4 regions of the Pusillimonas sp. genome follow, and region 2 is predicted to be linked to each of the others. Evidence: predicted binding sites of a transcription regulator. Region 2 holds the regulator's gene; each other region holds the start of a gene.

Region 1 (2,202 bases), on a different contig from region 2:
TTTCGACCTTCTGTGCTGATCGCGCCCGCGCTTGAGCCTGGCGGATGGCAGTTTCCGCCAGCTTTTTCCCCAGATCGACATTGGCATGCATGGCCAGCTCGAGCGCGTTTTTGACGTAGCCGCTTACCAGGCGAACCGCATCGCGGCTGTTGAGGCGTTCTTTGATCTGGCCCTGGAACTGCGGATCGAGCACCTTGGCCGACAACACGAAACTGGCGCGCGCAAAAACGTCTTCGGACAGCAGCTTTACCCCTTTGGGGATAAGGCCGTGCAGCTCGGCAAACGATTTCACGGCGTTGAACAGGCCTTCTCGCAGACCCGCTTCATGAGTACCACCAGCCGGCGTGGAAATCAGGTTGACGTAAGACTCGCGCACCACGTTGCCGTCGGTCGTCCAGGCCACGGCCCAATGCGCGCCCTCGCCTTCGGAATAGTTTTCGTCGTCATCACCGGCGTACTGGCTCCCCTCGAACAGCGGCACGATCTTTTCGGCGTCCGCCAACGCTTCGTTGAGATAGCCTTTAAGACCATCTTCGTACTGCCATTGCTGGGCCTGGCCGGTCTTTTCATTGATCAATACAACCTTGATGCCGCCCAACAGCACCGCCTTGCTACGCAGCGAGTGAATTAGCTCGGCGGACGGAACGACAGCGCTATCGAAATACTTCGGGTCGGGCCACACACGCACACGGGTGCCGGTCTTGCGCCGCCCGACCGTATCGGTTTGCACAAGAGGCTGCAATACGTGGCCATCTCCGAACACAAGCTGATGCTCTTTGCCGTCGCGCCACACGGTCACCTCGAGCCGCGTGGACAACGCATTGGTGACCGATACGCCCACCCCGTGCAAGCCGCCCGAGAACGCATAGGCCCCGCCGCTTTTCTTGTCGAATTTTCCGCCCGCGTGCAGACGGGTGAAAACGATTTCGACCACCGGTGCGTGTTCATCAGGATGCAAGCCCACTGGAATGCCGCGCCCGTCGTCCTCGACCGATATGCTGCTATCGGCATGCAAGGTGACTTTGATCTGTTTGCCATACCCCGCCAGGGCCTCATCGGCGGCGTTGTCGATGACTTCTTGCAATATGTGCAAGGGGTTGTCGGTGCGCGTGTACATGCCAGGCCGCTGACGCACCGGCTCCAGGCCCTTCAACACCCTGATGGAGGCTTCGTCGTATCGTGTGGTAGCCAAGTTGTCCCCAAAAATTCGGTGGATGAAAAAACAGTATTTTACGGATAAGGCGGCGTGCGGCGTCAACTGCGCCCAAAGCGCGGATGCGCGCAAGGCTGTCGCGTCATTCCCCACGGACTCCGGCAACTCCGGAAACAGACCCCATGCGCCTGAAGAATGTACACCGCCTGCCTGTACACCGCCCGCCCGGGAGTGGTATGCTTAGAAAAATCGTAAAAAAACCGGCGCTCCAATCAATAAAACCTTATGGCGCTCGGGTTTGCAGGCGTGTTTATTTATGTGCGCCCGTTTTTTTTCAGCATTCTTCAGCATCCACATCCATCCATCCTTATTTTCACTATGAGCGAATTAATACGAAACGTAAGCGACGCCAGCTTCGACGCCGAGGTATTGCAAGCCGACGGTCCGGTTCTGGTCGACTACTGGGCCGCTTGGTGCGGCCCATGCAAAATGATCGCGCCTTTGCTTGACGAAGCCGCCAAGCAGTACGAAGGCCGTGTTACCATTGCAAAACTCAACGTCGACGAAAATCCCGACACCGCTGCTCGGTTCGGCGTTCGCGGCATCCCCACCCTTATGTTGTTCAAAGACGGCAAAGCCGCCGCAACCAAGGTAGGGGCGCTGTCCAAATCCCAGTTGGCCGCCTTCCTCGACGAATCCGTTTAATCGTATTCAATACCTTGCGCGCGGGCTCGTCTTGAGCCCGCCACCCACTTTGCACGAATCCCCTTCTTTTCTCTCATGCACCTCACAGAACTAAAAGCGCTGCACGTTTCGCAGTTGCTCGAAATGGCCGCGAGTCTGGACATCGACAACGCGAGCCGACTGCGCAAGCAGGAAATCATGTTCGCCATCATGAAGAAGCGAGCCAAACAAGGCGAGCAAATCTTCGGCGATGGCGTCCTTGAAGTCCTGCCGGACGGCTTCGGCTTCCTGCGCTCGCCCGACACGTCGTATCTGGCCAGCACCGACGATATTTACATCTCCCCCTCTCAGATACGCCGTTTCAA
Region 2 (2,202 bases):
GGGCGACGTCATGAAAGAGTCTGTCGAGGCGGCCCGCACGGTTGTGCGCTCGCGTGCCCAAAAGTGGGGTATTCCCAATACGGCCTTTGAAAAACGCGACCTGCACGTTCACTTCCCCGAGGGCGCTACCCCGAAAGACGGCCCCTCGGCGGGTATTGCCATTACAACGGCCACGGTGTCGGCGCTTACAGGCATCCCTGTGCGAGCCGATGTGGCCATGACGGGCGAGATAACCTTGCGCGGAGAGGTCCTGGCCATTGGCGGCCTCAAAGAGAAACTGTTGGCGGCCCATCGGGGCGGCATCAAGGTGGTGCTGATTCCCGAAGAAAACGTCAAAGACCTGGCCGACATTCCCGACAACGTCAAGAACCATCTGGAAATTGTTCCCGTCAGGTGGATCGACCGGGTGCTAGAGGTTGCTTTGCAAGACATGCCGACTCCGTTGTCTGACGAAGAGGTGGCGCGTCTTGCGGCCGAAGCCGTGGCCAGTACCAAGACGGCTGGCGAGGCCACTGGCGGGGCCTTCAAGCACTAGGCAGTATTGCTGCCCGGGTCATGGTGGCTCGGGCGGTATTGCTTTTGTTTGCTTTACAGGAACGCATGGCCCGCAAGGCGGTATGTTTTTACCGCCAGTTAAGCAAAGCGATAGCTGAAAATACGAAGACCGTTAAAAAAGCCCCAGTTTCCTTATATGAACTGCACCCCGAAAGTTGGACGCTGTCTTAACTTTTGGGGTGTTTTCAATGAAGGCGACTGGGGCTTTTTTTAATCTTGTTTATTGAGAAGGCGTTGAAGCGGCTACTGAAGCGGTGTATTGCGAATGAGGCCCACCGCTATGCCTTCGAGCGAGAAATCGTCTTGGGCGGTAACGATGATGGGCTGGAAATCGGGGTTTTCGGGAAGCAGGTGATACGAGCCGCCCGAGCGCTGCAAACGCTTGACGGTGACTTCGTCGCCCAGGCGGGCAACGACGATTTGGCCATTGCGGGCTTCGGATGCTTTTTTTACGGCAAGCAGATCGCCGTCGAGGATGCCGGCGTCGCGCATGCTGAGGCCGTGTACACGAAGAAGGTAATCGGGCGTTTGGGTAAAAAGCGAGGGCTCGACGCCGATTTCGCGTTCGACGTGCTCGGCGGCCAGGATGGGACTGCCGGCAGCCACGCGACCCACGATGGGCAAGAGCATTTGGGCCACGGCCGCCAGGGATGCGGACGGTTCGGGAGCGGTGACCGGTGACGGCGTTAACAGCCGTATGCCGCGTGAGGCACCGGCGGTGAGCTCGATGGCGCCTTTACGCGCAAGGGCGCGTAAATGGTCTTCGGCGGCGTTGGCCGAACGAAAGCCCAGGGCGCGCGCGATTTCGGCTCGCGTGGGCGGAAAGCCGGTGCGAGCGATGTCGTGGGCGATGAGATCGAGTATTTGTTGTTGGCGTTCGGTAAGCTTGATGGCCATGGCGCAATATAGCCTGTGTTTTTGTACAGTTCAGGCATTCTGCGTCAGTTCCATGAAAAAAGCAAGCGGGCGGGGCAAAAGCCGCCCGGCCCGCTTGTCTTGCCATTGCAGCAAATATCAAAGATCAAAGCACTTTCGCGATGGCGTCGGCCACGTAGTCAATATTGCCGCTGTTGAGTGCGGCCACACAGATGCGGCCGCTGGTTACCGCATAAACGCCGTGTTCAACGCGCAGACGCTCGACTTGTTCGGGGGTCAATCCCGAATACGAGAACATGCCGCGCTGATCCAGGACGAAATCGAAATTTTGAGCCACGTTGCGGGCTTTCAGTTTTTCGACAAGCTGCGTGCGAACCGTGCGTATGCGTTCGCGCATCTCGGCAAGCTCTTCGGACCATAGGCCATGCAGCTCGGGAGTATTGAGCACTGCCGCCACCACCGAGCCGCCGTGAGTGGGGGGGTTGGAGTAGTTGGTGCGGATCACGCGTTTCAACTGGCTGAGAACGCGGGTGCTTTCATCTTGCGACGACGTGATGAAGGTAAGGGCACCGACTCGCTCGCCATAAAGCGAAAACGATTTGGAAAACGACGAGCTGACCAGCATGGTGACGCCGAGCGAGGCAAATAGGCGCACCACCGATGCGTCTTCTTCGAGCCCGTCGCCGAAGCCTTGGTAGGCAATGTCCAGGAACGGCACCAAGTTGTTCTTTTTGACGGTCTGGGCGATCTGTTGCCATTGCTCGTACGATG
Region 3 (2,202 bases), on a different contig from region 2:
GTGGGCCACCACGCCGAGCTGCTCGCGGACTTTGTTTTCGATCTCGAACGCCATTTGAGGGTTTTCTTTGAGATACTCGCGCACATTATCTTTGCCCTGCCCGATACGCGTGCCGGCGTAGCTGTACCAGGCGCCGGCCTTGTCTACGATGCCGGCCTGGACGCCGAGATCGATGATTTCGCCTTCGCGCGAGATGCCGGCGCCGTACATGATGTCGAACTCGGCCTGCTTGAACGGAGGCGCAATCTTGTTCTTGACCACCTTGACCCGGGTTTCGTTGCCCACGATCTCGTCGCCCTTCTTGATGGCGCCTATGCGACGGATATCGAGGCGCACCGACGAGTAGAACTTGAGCGCGTTGCCGCCGGTGGTGGTTTCGGGGTTGCCGAACATGACGCCGATTTTCATGCGGATTTGGTTGATGAAAATGACCATGCAGTTGGCGCGCTTGATGTTGGCAGTGAGCTTGCGCAACGCTTGGCTCATGAGGCGGGCCTGCAGGCCGGGAAGGGAATCGCCCATGTCGCCTTCGATTTCGGCCTTGGGCACCAGGGCCGCGACCGAATCGATTACGATAAGGTCGACCGAGCCGGAGCGCACCAGTGCGTCGGTGATTTCAAGTGCCTGCTCGCCGGTGTCGGGCTGGGAAATGAGCAGGTCTTCAAGGTTGACCCCCAGCTTGGATGCGTACTGCACATCAAGCGCATGCTCGGCATCGATAAAGGCGCAGGTGCCGCCAATTTTTTGCATCTCGGCGATGACCTGCAGCGTGAGCGTGGTTTTTCCGGAGGATTCGGGGCCGTAGATTTCGACGACTCGACCGCGCGGCAGCCCGCCAACGCCCAAGGCGATATCGAGCCCGAGCGAACCGGTGGAAACCACCTGGATGTTGTGCTCTACCTGGTTGTCGCCATAGCGCATTACCGACCCTTTGCCGAATTGCTTGTCGATTTGCGATATAGCGGCGGCAAGCGCCTTGCTGCGTTCGGCGGCGGCTTTGCTTTGTTTGTCGTCCATACGGATCCCTTGGCTAAGATAACGAAAATTTGGTATTGAACAGGCTTGAACCAGCTTGAAGCCGCTGGCACAGAGCACGTTCAGAGCGATTATGGCATCAAATTATACTGTATATAAATACAGATATCTAGAAAATGCCGTATTAAACCGTAATGGCAAGCAGCGTGTCGAGTGTCAGGATTTGGAATTGCCCAGGCAACCCATAGCGCAATCAACACTTAGGCCAATTTTGATGGCCGAAGACGATAGTATTCTTGCTGATGGACTTTCTCGTTCACTGCGCCGCGACGGCAACGCTGCCAATGCTCATTTTAACGGCCGCCGGCTCGGTTGGGCAACGCGTGCAAGGGCTTGATCCAGGCGCCGACGATTAAAGGCCAAGCATTTCGCGCTCTCCGGACTCGAAGCTTCTTTCAGGCCCACGTCAGGTCTATTTCCTACAATCAAACGCATAGAAAGTATTCAGCGGGAGCCACGGCCCCTTTGGGGCTACGCCCACCCGCCTCATACTCCTATCTCATCGGCACTGCGCGCCCCGCGAACTGTAGTATGCGCACGCCGATGTGTTATATCGGCCCGGTGCACATGCATCCGGGCCTTTTTTTTCACCAAGCGGGCTCCAGCCCAAAAACACCCTACAATCGACGGTCCGTCTCACCTCGCAAGTTTCGCTGCACCGCCGGCCCACGCAGTCACTTCAAGTGCACCGTTCGGTCCAGCAGTGTGCGAGCCTCGCCGCTATGAAAAGTTGCATCAATAATGTGGTTCAAAAATCTCAAAGTATTCCGTCTCGCCCCCTCATGGTCCATTTCGCTGAACGCTCTGGAATCCGCTCTTGAAAAACATGCCTATCGGCCCGGCAACAGCCTCGAGATGCAGAACCTGGGCTGGGTGCCGCCATTCGAAGGCTCAGGCCTTGCATATGCCTTGCAAGGAAATATCTTCCTGAGCCTGCGCACCGAGAAAAAGCTGCTGCCCGCCACGGTGATCAACCAGGTTACCCGCGCCAAAGCCCTGGAAATCGAAGAGCAGCAAGGCTTCAAGCCTGGCCGCAGGCAGATGAAAGAGCTCAAAGAGCAGGTCACGGACGAGCTTCTGCCCAAGGCATTCAGCGTCTATCGCGACACTCGAGTATGGATCGACACGAACAATCGCTGGCTTGTCGTGGACGCGGCCGCGGCCGCC
Region 4 (2,202 bases), on a different contig from region 2:
ACAAGATGATCGTGCGGCTATCTCCGCCGATCGTGCTGCGCGGGTCGAACAAGCATGCCGCTTGATTGAATCTTCAGAAATCCCGCCTTCGCTTGATGACCTGGCTCGGCAGGTGGGCCTTAGCCCTTATCACTTTCATCGTATCTTCAAAGCCGAGACGGGCCTGACGCCCAAGGCCTACGCCGCCGCCAAGCGTGCTCGCAAGCTGGAGACAGAATTGAATTCCACCGGGGGTACAGTGACTGATGCCATCTATGAGGCGGGCTTTAACTCAAGCAGCCGCTTCTATGAAACTTCCGGGCAATTGCTGGGCATGCGCGCAAAGGAATATCGAGCGGGGGGCAAGGGAATAGTAATCAGGTTCGCTGTGGCCCAATGCTCATTAGGTGCGATTTTGGTCGCGCAAAGCCAACGCGGGATCTGCTCGATCTTGCTGGGCGACGACCCCGACCTTCTGACGCGAGACTTGCAAGACCGCTTCCCCAACGCAGAGCTGATCGGCGCAGACGCAGAGTTTGAGCAATTGGTTGCGCAGGTGATCGGGTTCGTCGAGGCGCCGGGTGTTGGATTGAACCTGCCTTTGGACGTGCAAGGCACAGCCTTTCAACAACGAGTCTGGCAAGCCCTGCGCGAGATTCCCCCTGGCGCCAGGCTTAGCTACACTGAACTGGCCGAGCGCATAGGCGCCCCTACAGCTGTGCGAGCCGTGGCGGGCGCTTGCGCCGCAAACCACATTGCCGTGGCAATTCCGTGCCACCGTGTCGTGCGGCGCGATGGCGGGTTGTCAGGATATCGCTGGGGCGTCGATCGCAAGCGCGAGCTGCTGCGGCGCGAGGCGCAGGCGCTGGACAAGCAAGGCTGAAGGCGCAAGCAAGGCTGTAATGGCTTAATTCAACGCCTCGTTGGCGGCTTCTTCTGGTGTCAGTCCGTTATAGAACTGGTCTGTAAACCACTCGGCCTGTTCCTCGATGTGGTCTTGCGCCTCTCGCAGCGAGGCGCCCGCCGCGACCAGAAACCCTTCGACTTCAATACACCATTCGATCAGCGCCACTTCGTCTGGATCGGGTTTGTGTTTTTTGCCCATATTGCTTCCTTGTTCGTGGCCATACACAACAGCCGGGTTGGCGACGTGCATCGCGATAGTGCTATTATCACCCGTTGTATACTGTTTATTTATACAGCATTAGGGGCCGCCATGCAGCCGATTCCAATCAAGGGCAGGGGCAGCAGTTCGAACAGAACACCTCGCTTCGAACAGTACGAGCGCACGCCGATAGACGATGAATGGCCAGGCATGGCTCAAGAGGCGCCCGTCAAGCTGGCCACGACGGTGTCGCTTGAGGCCGCCAAGTCCATCATTTCACGCAATGAGTCGCCCGATATTCCGTTTGACCAGTCCATCAATCCGTATCGAGGTTGCGAGCATGGCTGCATTTATTGCTACGCGCGGCCTACCCATGCCTATCTGAACCATTCGCCGGGGCTGGATTTCGAGACGAAGCTTTATGCCAAAAGCAATGCGACCGACATATTGCGCAAAGAGTTTTCCAAGCCTTCATACGTGCCCAAGCTGATCGCCCTCGGTACCAACACTGATCCGTACCAGCCCATAGAGCGGCGGCTACGAATTACCGAGTCCATCCTGACGGTGATGGAAGAATTCAACCATCCGGTCGCCATTACGACGAAATCCGCTACTGTGGTGCGCGACATCGACCTGCTTGCACGCATGGCGCGCAAAAATCTGGTCAGGGTGTACTTGTCGATAGGCTCTTTGGATAGAACGCTGGCACGTACGTTAGAGCCGCGCGCCAGCACGCCGGATGCGCGGCTTGAGACATTACGCCGGTTGAGCCGGGCCGGCATCCCCACCGGCGTCATCGTTGCTCCGGTCATTCCTGCACTTACCGACCACGATCTAGAGAAGATTTTGTTCAGCGCCAAAGATGCAGGCGCCCAAGACGCTGCCTATGTGCTGTTGAGATTGCCCCGAGAGGTTGCCGACCTCTTCGAAGTATGGCTGGCCGGGCACTATCCATTTAAGCACGCCCATGTTATGAACCTGGTCCGGCAAATGCGCGACGGCAAGATATATGATTCCGATTTTCGTACGCGCATGAAGGGTGCCGGCGTGTTTGCTCAATTGTTGGAGCAACGCTTCAAAAGGGCCTGCGCCAAAGCCGGCCTGAATCAGACTCGGCA

What was found. Region 2 encodes LexA, which represses DNA repair genes until DNA is damaged. Its sites were predicted from a motif close to ACTGTATNNNNATACAGT; they were not measured.
Region 1: the regulator LexA is predicted to act here: its motif matches at 1,210-1,227, upstream of ACIY1O_RS14045 (DNA topoisomerase IV subunit B).
Region 3: the regulator LexA is predicted to act here: its motif matches at 1,124-1,141, upstream of recA (recombinase RecA).
Region 4: the regulator LexA is predicted to act here: its motif matches at 1,165-1,182, upstream of ACIY1O_RS02400 (PA0069 family radical SAM protein).

What each region holds. Positions count from the first base shown of each region.
Region 1 covers NZ_JBIQLE010000028.1:33,820-36,021, reverse strand. Annotated here, with positions in the region: gene ACIY1O_RS14045 (DNA topoisomerase IV subunit B) at 1-1,192, opposite strand, end outside; gene trxA (thioredoxin TrxA) at 1,532-1,858, shown strand; gene rho (transcription termination factor Rho) at 1,934-2,202, shown strand, end outside.
Region 2 covers NZ_JBIQLE010000019.1:53,496-55,697, forward strand. Annotated here, with positions in the region: gene lon (endopeptidase La) at 1-535, shown strand, start outside; gene lexA (transcriptional repressor LexA) at 799-1,452, opposite strand; gene ACIY1O_RS11740 (amino acid aminotransferase) at 1,577-2,202, opposite strand, start outside.
Region 3 covers NZ_JBIQLE010000001.1:48,956-51,157, reverse strand. Annotated here, with positions in the region: gene recA (recombinase RecA) at 1-1,017, opposite strand, end outside; partial or broken gene ACIY1O_RS00230 (DNA-binding response regulator) at 1,250-1,435, shown strand; gene ACIY1O_RS00225 (recombination-associated protein RdgC) at 1,777-2,202, shown strand, end outside.
Region 4 covers NZ_JBIQLE010000003.1:29,910-32,111, reverse strand. Annotated here, with positions in the region: gene ada (bifunctional DNA-binding transcriptional regulator/O6-methylguanine-DNA methyltransferase Ada) at 1-862, shown strand, start outside; gene ACIY1O_RS02405 (hypothetical protein) at 887-1,084, opposite strand; gene ACIY1O_RS02400 (PA0069 family radical SAM protein) at 1,196-2,202, shown strand, end outside.